4 regions of the Fundicoccus sp. Sow4_H7 genome follow, and region 3 is predicted to be linked to each of the others. Evidence: predicted binding sites of a transcription regulator. Region 3 holds the regulator's gene; each other region holds the start of a gene.
What was found. The regulator NrdR, encoded in region 3, represses ribonucleotide reductase genes. The targets are predictions, from matches to a motif close to ACACNATATATNGTGT.

Region 1: nrdD (anaerobic ribonucleoside-triphosphate reductase) is a predicted target of NrdR. The motif match lies at 1,277-1,292, and genes of this name have one in related genera.
Region 2: ACTQ54_RS10665 (deoxynucleoside kinase) is a predicted target of NrdR. The motif match lies at 1,760-1,775, and genes of this name have one in related genera.
Region 4: nrdH (glutaredoxin-like protein NrdH) is a predicted target of NrdR. The motif match lies at 1,373-1,388, and genes of this name have one in related genera.

The regions. Positions count from the first base shown of each region.
Region 1 is NZ_JBQKME010000009.1:64,746-67,964, forward strand. Features, by position in the region: partial or broken gene uidA (beta-glucuronidase) at 1-1,162, opposite strand, end outside; gene nrdD (anaerobic ribonucleoside-triphosphate reductase) at 1,403-3,219, shown strand, end outside.
Region 2 is NZ_JBQKME010000013.1:1,875-5,093, forward strand. Features, by position in the region: gene ACTQ54_RS10655 (LLM class flavin-dependent oxidoreductase) at 1-320, shown strand, start outside; gene ACTQ54_RS10660 (NADPH-dependent F420 reductase) at 322-1,002, shown strand; gene ACTQ54_RS10665 (deoxynucleoside kinase) at 1,052-1,729, opposite strand; gene ACTQ54_RS10670 (metallophosphoesterase) at 1,926-2,741, opposite strand; gene ACTQ54_RS10675 (ATP-binding cassette domain-containing protein) at 2,770-3,219, opposite strand, start outside.
Region 3 is NZ_JBQKME010000005.1:14,297-17,515, reverse strand. Features, by position in the region: gene dnaI (primosomal protein DnaI) at 1-260, opposite strand, end outside; gene ACTQ54_RS06225 (DnaD domain protein) at 272-1,669, opposite strand; gene nrdR (transcriptional regulator NrdR) at 1,650-2,156, opposite strand; gene coaE (dephospho-CoA kinase) at 2,224-2,829, opposite strand; gene mutM (DNA-formamidopyrimidine glycosylase) at 2,842-3,219, opposite strand, start outside.
Region 4 is NZ_JBQKME010000004.1:135,889-139,107, forward strand. Features, by position in the region: gene ACTQ54_RS05800 (ABC transporter permease) at 1-471, shown strand, start outside; gene ACTQ54_RS05805 (ABC transporter ATP-binding protein) at 471-1,271, shown strand; gene nrdH (glutaredoxin-like protein NrdH) at 1,448-1,675, shown strand; gene ACTQ54_RS05815 (AraC family transcriptional regulator) at 1,740-2,903, opposite strand.

The DNA.
Region 1 (3,219 bases), on a different contig from region 3:
AGGATCTAATTCTCTAGCTAAATCAAATAGCGGTTTAAAATATTCGTAAGCACCTGGGCTATAGGATGCTGGTTCATTGGCAATCGACCACATTACTACACAGGCGTGGTTTTTATCCCGTGCAATGAGTTCGCGGATGACTTGTTCATGGGCTTGAGTCGTATCTAATGTCGTAAAAGTATTGTCTGTAAAGTTAGGATCACCAACAGCAGACACGTCAAAATTAAAGGATTCCATAATGCCAACTCCCGTTGTCTCATCAATAACAACAATGCCTTCACGATCACATAAGCGCATCATTTCTTCGGAGTAAGGATAATGGGACGTCCGCAATGAGTTGGCACCCATCCGTTTCATTAGCTGAATATCTAAGACATTTAGCGCATTATCTAAACCACACGACCATGCACATAACTATCCTCATGTTTACCAAATCCTTTAAAGTAGAATGGCTTATGATTAATTAAAAACTTCCCATTTTTCACTTCAATTTTGCGAATACCAAATGGCTCGTTATAGACATCCAATATATTTGACCCATCTTTTAATGTAACTTTTGCTGTATACAAATAAGCATGCAATGGTTGCCATAAATGCGGTTGCTCGATTGTTAAAGCGGAATTTGGTTTACCGCTCGCGACAACTTCGCCTTCTTCATCCATTATTTCAATAAATATCTCATGTTGATTCAATTTGTTCGTATCGACTGAAAAGTCAATCGTTGCCTGTGACAAGTCATGATTGAGTTGGGGGTTAATACGAATATCTTCGATAAAATAATGGTTGGTGGTGTATAAAGTAACGGGGCGATGGATACCGGCATAATTGAAAAAGTCAAAGTTTTATCCATTTTTCTTTTGAGTCGGCCTTGGCTATCAGTCGTTTCAGAGTAGTTACCTACTGGAAGTGTTGTATGGTCAAGCATATTGCTGATCCGAACTGTGAGGAGATTTTCTCCTGGGACTGCGACTTCAGTAATGTCCATTTCAAAGGGAGTAAAACCACCTTTGTGGTGGTAAATCTCTTGCCCATTTAAATAAACCCACGCTTCATGCGTTGCTGATCCAAACCGTAATACTTTTCTTTCAGCTGCAAGTATATGAGGCAAATCGAAAGATGTTTGATACCAAAAGAAACCTGTGTGATTGCGGATAGCATCAATAAATAATCATATAAATATATTATAAAATAGACGCTAGGATTATGCTAAAGATAGGACTGTTAGACAAATTGATTATTGCTATAACCCACATATATAAAACGTTTAAATAAATAAACACTATATATTGTGTTTAAAAAATAAAAAAATCCATATATATAGTAATTTTTCTTGCTATAACTATAGGTAAATGTTATAGTTTTTATAATGAATAATTAGCAGTATGAGGAAGAGGTAAGAAATATGTCTGAACAGAGAGTCGTTAACATGAATAATATTTATCAAACCACAACGGATTTAAAAGTTAAGAAAAGAGACGGGCAAATAGTTTCTTATCGTTCGTATCAAATTGCCACCGTAATCGAAAATGTTTTTAAATCGGTCAAAAGCCATTTTTCTGTTCAACAAATTGTGAATGAAATAGAAGCTTTAATTTTTAGTCAATCTACAACAATCATTACAAGCAGTAGTATTTATTTGATTGTTATGGAGGTTTTAAGAAATAATCAGTTGTTTGAAGCAACTGAATTGTTTGAAGCTGTTTCGAAAAAACAAGCGCAAGATAAACAAGCACAATATGATGTTTCCCAAAAACTCCATGAATTACAATCCGGCGATCAAACTGTTGTGAATGAAAATGCCAATAAGGATAGCCGTGTTTTTAATACCACCCGTGATTTAACGGCAGGGGTTAGTGCCAAAGCAATTGGTTTAACCATGCTACCGCCGGCTGTTGCTAATGCGCATCTTAAAGGGGACATTCACTATCACGATTTGGACTACCATCCTTATTCACCCATGACGAATTGCTGTTTAATTGATTTTAAAGGCATGCTAAGTCAAGGTTTTCATATTGGGAATGCCCAAGTGGAGTCTCCGCGCTCAATCAATACGGCTACCGCCCAAATTGCTCAAATTGTCGCCAATGTTGCTTCTTCGCAATATGGTGGTTGTAGTGCGGATCGAATTGATGAAGTCCTCGCTCCATATGCGCGTTTAAATTTTGAAAAACATTTAAAAACAGCGCAAGAGTGGATTGAAGACTCAAGCCAGCACGAAGCTTATGCTTATCGTAAAACTGAAAAAGATATTTATGATGCGATGCAAAGTTTAGAGTATGAAATAAATACCTTGTACACTTCCAATGGACAAACGCCTTTTACCACCCTTGGCTTTGGTCTTGGGACAGATTGGTTTAGCCGCCATATTCAAAAAGCAATTTTAAAAGTACGTTTGGAAGGGCTAGGACGGGAAAAAAGAACTGCCATTTTTCCTAAGTTGGTATTTACTTTAAAAGATGGGGTTAATCTGAAAACAACAGATCCTAATTATGATATAAAACAAATGGCTGTGGACTGTGCTACAAAGAGAATGTATCCCGATGTCTTGATGTATGATAAGATTGTTGAATTAACGGGTAGTTTTAAAGCGCCGATGGGCTGTCGCTCGTTTTTACAGGGATGGCTGGATGAGAATGGTAACGAAGTGAATAGTGGCCGGATGAATTTAGGGGTCGTGACCTTAAATATTCCGCGTATTGCTATTGAAGCCGATGGGAATCAAGAACAATTTTGGACAATTTTAAATGAACGCTTGGAAGTCGCCAAAACAGCTTTGTTGTACCGAATTGAACGTTGCCGTGAAGCCTTAACTGAAAATGCGCCAATCCTTTACCAGCACGGGGCCTTTGGAAAACGTTTGAATCTCTCTGATGGGGTGGATGAGGTATTTAAGAACAAAAGAGCTACCATATCCTTAGGCTTTATTGGCTTATATGAAGCGGCTAGCTGTTTTTACGGACCAGACTGGGAGCATAACTTAGAAGCGAAGGAATTTACTTTAGATATTTTACGTCATATGAAAAAGCATACGGATGCCTGGGGCAATACTTACGGCTATCATTTTAGTGTTTACAGTACGCCTTCAGAGAGTTTAACCGATCGTTTTAGTCGATTGGATAAGGAAAAGTTTGGTGTGATTGCAGATATTACTGACAAAGATTACTATACCAATAGTTTTCATTATGATGTCCGTAAAGATCCTAATCCATTTGAAAAACT
Region 2 (3,219 bases), on a different contig from region 3:
CGGATACTGATGGGGAAGCGATTGATTTAGCTTGGAAACACATCAAGACTTCATTTGATAAGATTGGTCGTTCGCGTGGTTGGACACCAATGACGAAACAACAATTTGAACATGAAGTTGAAACAGGATCTTATTATGTCGGATCAGCAGAAACAGTCGCAAAGAAAATTGCATCTACTATTGACCGCTTAGGTGTTGCACGTTTTGACTTAGTTTACGGAGCAGGCCAACAAAGTGCCGATGTGCGTCGTAAAATCATCGAATTATATGGACAAGAAGTGATTCCACAAGTAAAAGAAATCTTATCAAAGGGGAAATAAAATGACGAAATTAGGCATTTTAGGTGCAGGTAAAGTTGGAATTGTCTTGGCTCAACTAGCTGTCAAAGCTGGTTACGATGTCATCATTTCTGGTTCAGGCCCAGCTTCAAAAATTGCGCTAACCGTTGAAGTCCTAGCCCCCGGTGCAATTGCCTCTGATTCAAAGACTGTTGCCCAAGAAGCAGATATTATTATCCTAGCCCTTCCTTTAAGTAAATATCCCAGCATTGATCCCAGCACACTTAAAGGTAAAATCGTGATTGATGCGATGAACTATTGGTGGGAAGTTGATGGAGTTCGTGAAGATTTCTCAAATCCCCTACAAGCTACCAGTGAAATCATTCAAGAATATCTTAAAGGCAGTATCGTTGTAAAAGCCTTTAATCATATGGGTTACCATGATATTTATGATGAAAGTCGTATCGATCAAGACGAAGATAGAAAAGCCATTGCCGTAGCTGGAGATAACAAAGAAGCTGTGGATATCGCGATGGACATTGTCACCAAATTTGGCTTTGATGCTTTATTTATTGGTAGCCTGGCAGACAGTATTAAACTAGAACCAGGCAGTAATGCATTCGGTGCGAATGTCACCAAGGATGAACTTCAATATATTATGGATCACTTCCATGAAAGTGAACTCGGCCAAAAAGTTCTCGAAGCCCATCAAGCAAATAAATAACTTAAAACCCCGTAACAATTCCATTAATCGAAATCGTTACGGGGTTATTTTATTTACTTTGACTCGCTATTTGTTCAATACGCAAATCAGCCAATTTAGCTTTTACCATCTCAATGACTGATTCGGCATCTTCAGGATTATTCACCACATCATAGCGATCAATATCAATGGTCAAGACTTGTGAAGCTGAATAATAATTTTCTACCCAGTCATCGTAGCTAAACCATAAAGTATAGTAGTAATTCATTAATTTAGGATCTTGCTCAAAATCACGACCACGCATTCCAATACGATGGATGATGGTCTCGAAAGATCCGGTCAAATAAACCATTAAATCAGGGCTCTTTTTAGGTAATTCATCCAGTTCTTCCATCATATTATTGAGTAATTTTTCATAAATATGGAACTCAGTATCCGAAATATTCCCTAAATCATTATTCACCTTACAAAAATACCAGTCTTCGTAAATCGAGCGGTCAAGAACATTATCTTGATTAATTAGCGCATCCTTAATGTTTGAAAAACGACTACTTAAAAATTCTAATTGCAACAGAAATGGATAACGTTTGGCTGCTTGTTCTTCAGCTGAAGCCGTGTAAAATAGTGGAAGAATATGGTTATCGTCCACATTTTCATAAAATACCTCACTTTCTAACGCTTCCGCAATAATCTTCGCAACACTCGTTTTTCCAGCACCAATCATGCCACCAATAACAATAATTGTCATCTACCCCTCTCCTAATCCAATATCTATTCAACACAATATGTAGTGTTATGAATTATAACACACCACAACATATTGTTCAATACAAATAAATATCACTGGTTGTTAAAACGCAACTTATAGATTGTAGCATAAATATTTACTTTAATACATAAAAAATACATCCGATTTATAATCAGATGTATTGAATAAATATCTCTTATTCTAATTCAAGTACGAATAGTGACGCTTGGAGTTCTTTTTGAAAATCATCAGAACGCCATTCTCTTTGATAACCTAAACAGTTACAAATATAAGTGATACCGTCACGCTCAACTGTTCCACGGTAATGCACATGGCCCATTGAGCTATATTTAATAGGGTAGTCACGGTGTATGTCATCAAAGTCATCTGTAGCAATAAATGCGTTAAAAAAGTCAAATGGTTCATGTGGCATTGGAACGGTGAAGTCCGGGATGGTTACCATATGTGTGACTAACACGACATCACGGTCACCAACTTTTTCTAAATCTTTTTTAACGAGATCAGCAAAATGCTTCGATAGTTCGCGGTCGGTCATTCCCCAGCGCGCATTGAGTTTATCTTGCCAAGTTCTTTCACCATAAATGCCTTTATCCAATTCTTCTTCAGTAAACTGCTGACCATGAATGGCATGGTTATACCAAGCGGAATGTCCCACTAGGGCATATTTATCAGATAGGATGACAGGGGATTCTAATAAAGATTGTGAGTGATCAACATAGTTTTGGTACACTTTCATGCTATCTTTATGGACGAGGTTTTTCTCCCAATAATCATGGTTGCCTGGCACGAAATAGACAGGGACGTTTAATTGTGCTTGTAGTTCTTCAACGAAAGGAAAGGTTGTTTTATGGCTGTTTGAAATATCTCCACCAATTACAAGTGTATCGAGAGAATTTTCTGTTACTAACTGCTTGATGTTTCCAAAAAAATCTTCTTTGGTTAAGTTTTCATATGTATCATAATGTATATCAGAGATTAGCCCTAATTTCATGATTCATCTCCTCTTTAAAATGGTTAGTTTAATTATTTAAATAGATCGGTGGGATGGCATTAAATAATTTTTGGGTGTAAGTTTCGCGTTCATGGCGTTTTTCATCAGCGGCATCAAAGACTTCGACTAATTTACCGTGGTGCATGACTGCGATGCGGTCACAGAAATATTCGATAACGTTTAAGTCATGGGAAATGAATAAGTACGTTAAGGAATATTTGGCTTTTAAGTCGTTCAGTAAATTTAATATGGCTGCTTGAATCGAAACATCTAAAGATGACACCCCTTCATCAATAATTAAAAATTTAGGTTTTAAAATAATGGTACTTGCGATGGCTATCCGCTGTCTTTGGCCACCACTTAATTCATGTGGATAGCGGGAGTAATATGTTTCGTCCAACTCTACATCGTGGAGTGCTTGAATAACAAGTTCTTTTCGTTCTGCTTTTGTTCCAATTTTATGGATGGTCAATGGTTC
Region 3 (3,219 bases):
ATATAACCTTCATTAATAAATAACTTCGGTTCAAACCCAGGATTTTGCCCTAATTCTCCACGTTGAATAGCTTCAAACTCAATTTTAAATTCATTTAATTTTGAAAAGCTATTCTGAATCATTTCTTCAGAAATGCGATCACTATTGGCATTGACAAACGCTTGAATAGGTTCAAAAGCTAAAGTAGACTTAATCGTTTGATTTAAACTTTCTTGGTAGCGACTATTTCCACCAATCATTTTATTAACAATATCATTCATTGATTGCAAATTTAGTCACCTCCCTCATTTAATAGTTGGTTTAATTTGCTACGAATTTCTTGCTCTCGTTCATTGGAAGTAGCATCTGCAATCTTTTTAGTTTCCTTAACATTAGAGGGTCCATCATTCTTATTTTTTTCTTGTTCAATTAGCCAGTCAGGTAATTCTTCCACACGACGATGATCTTTTTGATACCATTTTTTACTTTGAGAATTAGTTTGCTTCGTCTCTTTTTCTTTAGCCTTCTCTTCTTCTGAATAAATAGCTAACAATGCATTAGCTGCCGTATCAATCCCTTGCTTTTGCCATAAATTTGCCATTCGTTCAAGTTCACCTTTGTAAATATTGTCTCTTTGTTTAAATACCAACAAATAATAAACTAACATATTAATCACAGCTTCATTCAGTTCTGACTTTTCAGAAAGAGTTATTAAATAGTAACTTTCGCTGTCTGTCGCAAATCCACCAACATTTTGCTTTATTTTATTTAAGAAAACTGGCGCTGGAATGTGTTCACAAAGACTTACTAATTCCATATCTGCTTGAGATAATAATGGATTATGGTCTTGTTTAGGAAGACTCACAGGACGTGGTTTTTTCTCAACATTTTGTTTTTCTTTTTGTTGAACTTTTCGTTCAGCAAAGATCTTCAATTGATTTAATTGAATCGTATTTTTGAGAGGATTTAAACTGTTTTTAATAACTTCTAACATTTCTTCTTCGTCTAGTTGATAAACTTGATGAATAGCTGCAATACTTTCGCGCAGCTGCGATGTGAATTGAGTATGTTCAATCCCTTCAGCAATTAAATACCTTAAAAACAAACTGTAATTAAATGTAGGCGGCATTTCAACAGAATTTACATTAGAATTATCCTGATGAATAGACTCATTAACAGGAACATCTGTTTGATAAACTCTAAAGACATCAGAATATGATTTAGAAATATTTTGAAAATCGTTTTTGTTCCAGTCATCTACGCTAAAATATTCAACAATAGAAAGATAGCTTTCCTCACCAACTTGACGATATAAAGCTGTATTTAATAAGGGATGGCTTAAAAATTCTTGAGCCGTTAAAGTTGGTAAGAGCTCGTAATATAATATTTTTTGATAATCTAACTGTTCTTCTTTTTTGACATAAGATTTCATTAAGCCAACTGCTTCTAATGCATGACGGCTTTTTTCAAACTGATCGATACCGCTATTGATAAGTGGCAGGAAGGTCGCGTGTTTAATACAGTCTGACCAAGTATTTTTTTGTTTTGCAAAAAATATCAATCGTTGGTATAAGGTGACAGCTAAACTTCCAATGATAGGTTGATATAAGAGCGAAAGTCTTTCTAATTCATTGGCGCCTACCGAATGATGAAAAATCACCTGAAATTGATCATTCGGTTTCAGTTTCATTTGATTCTAGCTCAACAGATGAGCCGTCAGCTTTCATTTTGTGGTTCATGGCTTCAAGCTCCTTAATGAACATATCACGTGACTGAAATTGACGATAAACACTGGCAAAGCGAATATAAGCCACTTCATCAATTTCCATTAGTCTAGGCATAATAAATTCCCCAATACGCTCGCTAGCAATTTCGGTATCAGATTCTTCTCGTACTGCGTTTTCTACATTGGCAGCAAGTTGATCCATTTGTTCACGAGAAATAGGTCTCTTTTCGGCAGCACGTATAATACCCCTTAACATTTTATCACGGTTAAACTCTTCACGTGTCCCATCTCTTTTTACGACTAATAATGGCGCTCTTTCGACTCTTTCATAAGTATTAAAACGAGTACCACAATTTAAACATTCCCTACGTCTACGGATTGAGGCTCCATCATCTGCTGGACGTGAGTCAATCACTTTTGATTGCTGATGTCGACATTTTGGACATTCCATTAAGCTAACCTCCTCTCAAATAAACTTGTTTTCATTATTTTAACATAGTAAGCAAATTGTAAAAAGTCTAGTTAACTAATTTCTCATTTAAACGATTCAATTCTATATCCAGCTGTCGATAGGTTTCATCTACGGTGCCACTGTTATCGATAATAATATCAGCTAATTCAATTTTTGTATCAATGGGCATTTGACTATTAATCCGCGCTGTGGCCTCTTCTTGCGAATAAGCATTACGTTTAATGAGTCGTTCCAGTTGCAGCTCTGGTTTGGTATAAACCAACCAATCTTCATCATAATAATTGTTCCGACCAATCTCAAATAATAAAGGGACATCCACAAATACTAACGCTTCTTCCTCATGCCTATACAATTCTAGTAAACGATCAACTTCCTCAAAGATCAATGGATGTAAAATAGCATTCAAAGTTTCTTTTTTATCTTCATCGTTAAAAATGATTGCAGCTAATTGACTTCGATTAAGTTCACCTTCTGCTGTCAAAACAACTTTTCCAAAAGTTTCAACAACTCTTTTTAAGCCGACTTCGGCTGGTTCTACTACTTTTCTTGACAGCAGATCCGTATCAATGACAGGATAATCTTTATCTAACAAATAATTCGCGACTGTCGATTTCCCTGTAGCGATACCTCCAGTTAATGCAATGATATACATGGATCGACTCTCCTACTTTTCCTCAAAAATCTGGCAATTCGGACAAAAATGTGTTCCTCGTTGACCGACAGAGATTTTTTCAATACTTGTGCCACAAATAGGACATGGCTGATTTTCTTTTCCATAAACTTGGTGATGTTGTTGAAAAGTCCCTTCTTTACCATAAGCATTGCGATATGTTCGAATACTTGAACCGCCCGCTTCACTTGCTCGACTTAAAACATCAATGATGGCATGATGCAATCGTTTAATTTGACTTGAGGTCAATTGCTGGGAAGAGGTTAAGGGATGAATCTTTGCTTGGAATAAAACCTCATCCACATAAATATTACCTAAACCTGTTACTAAATATTGATCGAGCAATGCTGGTTTGATGGATTTTTTAATACG
Region 4 (3,219 bases), on a different contig from region 3:
TGTATTAGCTTACTCGCTTTCTTTTTCAAAACGGATTTAGGCCAAGCCATGGTAGCAACAGGTGACAATGAAATAATGGCTAAATCAATTGGTATTAATACATCCGCTATGAAAATATTGGCTTTAATGATTGCGAATGGTTTAATTGGTTTTTGTGGAGCATTCATTGCTCAAAACAACGGTTTTGCAGATGTTACCATGGGAAATGGTATTGTTGTTATAGCCATGTCATCGATCGTCATAGGCGAGGTATTTTTTAAAGACTTATCCTTAGCAGCTCGTTTAATGTCAATTGTCATTGGATCAATCGTGTATCAAATCATTATCGTATTTGTTTTACAACTTGGTCTTCACCCTACGGATTTCAGATTGATATCAGCTTTAGTTATGGCTGTATTCTTATCATTCCCAACGATCAAAAGAAAATTAACCATTCAATTTGCTAATCAGAAAAAAGGGGGTACACATTAATGAATGTAAAACCTCAAATTCAATTAACAAATGTTTATAAACAATTTATCCGTCAAACCGGTGAGCAAGTAGTTGGTCTACAAGATTTAAATTTATCTATTTTTCCCCAAGAAGTTATTGGTATTATAGGAACAAATGGTGCCGGAAAATCAACCTTATTTAATTGCTTAACGGGTCAAATTCCCGTTGATTTAGGCGATATCGAAATAGAAGGCCAATCGATTTACAGCATGTCCACTCAATCTTTAGCCCGTCAAATTGGACGTGTTTTTCAAGATCCAAACATGGGAACAGCTCCAAGGATGACCGTATTTGAAAATCTTATGTTAGCCAACAAACGGGGTGAAAAACGCTTAATGGGACGTTCCTTAACGGCAAATAATCGTCAAGGACTCATAGAAAAATTAAAACCTTTTAAATTAGATTTAGAGAACCGTTTAGATGTTCCCATTGAAAATCTCTCAGGTGGTCAAAGACAAGCTGTTTCATTGGTAATGGCAACCTTATTACAGCCAAAACTTTTACTATTGGATGAATATACAGCATCTTTAGATCCGCGAACGGCTAAAGACGTCATGGATATGACATCGCAATTAATTCAAGAATACAAATTAACAACCATCATGATAACCCATCAACTACAAGATGCACTAGAATATTGTGATCGAATCGTTGTGATGCATCAAGGAAAAATCGTTAAAATATACAGTAATGAACAAATCAAATCCACATCTACCACGGACTTATACCAATACTTAGTAGATTTAGTTGATATAGAAAGTAATAAAAACAATCCTTGATATAAAAAATTAATCATCTATAATAAATATCAGACATATAGAGTAGCGTTTGCTATTTCAAACAAATAACGACTATATATTGTGTATAAAATAACTTCAACACACAATATATAGTTGTTTTTTGTTTTAGTTTAGTTTATGATGTATACATCAATGAATTCAAAGGTGGTTATCAAATGAAAAATATTATCGTTTATTCAAAACCAAACTGTATGCAATGTAATTTTACCAAGAAATTTTTAGATTCAAAAGACATTGAATATACAACTTATGATGTATATGAAAACGAAGAGGCTTTAAACCATGTAAAAGAATTAGGCTTCCAGTCATTACCTGTCATCGAAATTGAAGGAGAAGAGCCATTCTTTGGATTTCGACCTGATTTATTAGAAAAATTAGCATAATCATTTCAAAATAAAATAGCGTAAGAATCTCTTGACAACAAATGAGATTCTTACGCTGTTTTTGCTATTTTACAATTGATTTTGCATAACTAGATGGACTTAAACCGTATTTTTCACTAAATACACGAGAAAAATATTGGCTCGAACCATAGCCAACAGCTTTAGAGATTTCAGTTAAATTCATTTGCGAGTTTCGGATAAGTTCTTTACTATATTCAAGTTTTATCGTATTGATGTGTTCTTTTGGCGTTTCATTGGTGTATTTTCTAAAATACTTTTGAATGGATGAGCGTGATAATGAAAATTCCTCGACTAAATCACTAATTTGAATTGGTTTTTCAACGTTTTCCTTAATAAAGCTAATCATTGATTCTAAAATGTCACTTTCATAATTTTCTCGCATGGATGTATTTGTTTGTGTTTCAATTTCTATTGGACCAGCAAGCATGTATAGGAGAACAGAATGCAAAATTTGATAAATATAATCTATTCCATAAGGGCTTTCTTTAGCATTCATTAAAAACTTTATTTGATTTGAGACATAGGGTAATTGATTTTTTAACGAAAATATTTTATTTTGAATTTGAATTGGCATCGTGCTTAAATCAAAAATCAGCGATAAGTAAGCAATATCTTGATCAGTAGTTGTTGTATTTTGTACTTTTTGATTTGGATAAATCAAGAGGCTATCTTGTCGATCTAAAGTTAACTTTTTCTCATCTAACTGAATACTTAATTGCCCACAATCTACAATGATTAGTTCAAAATATGGATGGCTCTTAACAGAATTATTTAGTTGTGTAAGGTTAGAAAAATAGTTCATGCTGAAAATCTGTTCGATATTCAGGACAGGTTTTGGTAAAGCAATAGAAATACGTTTGGGTGATGCTAGTAATTTAGGTTCATCATTTTTAGCTGATTCTAAGTAAATTTGACTACTATTCGTTAAAGCTATTACATTAAAGTAGACTTTAGATGGTATTTCAATCGATCCTTCTAAAAGAAAACGATGCAATTGACTTGGTTGCGATAAATCATCTGTTAATGCGATAATTGAAAGTCCTTCTTTTGCTGAAACAGTAACGGCTTGTTTAAATAAAAATAAAGTATCTGTATAATTGGAGCGGATGTCTACTAAAGCATCTTGAGGCTTTTCGTCTAAGATTGGGTTCTCAGTTATTAAGGCAAAATAAGCTGATTGAGTATTAATCGTTGATTGATTGTACATAATATCTCCTTTCGTATACAAATTAAGCAACTAAACAATTAATACTATTATAACCTAATTAGAAATCGTTCACCATAATATTTATAAATAAGAATGCTCTTTATTTGTTATTAAACATCACTAATTTGTACAAACATTAATAATTTATCCAAATCAGTATTTCTTTATATTAAAACAAATGATATTTATAACAATTAGCTTACAGTTGTTTAAGAAAACTATATGATAACTATAATAATATGCTATAATATTAACGATTTAATATAAAATACTTACTTAATAATTGAATCCCATTCAATAATTTCTTAACTAAAGG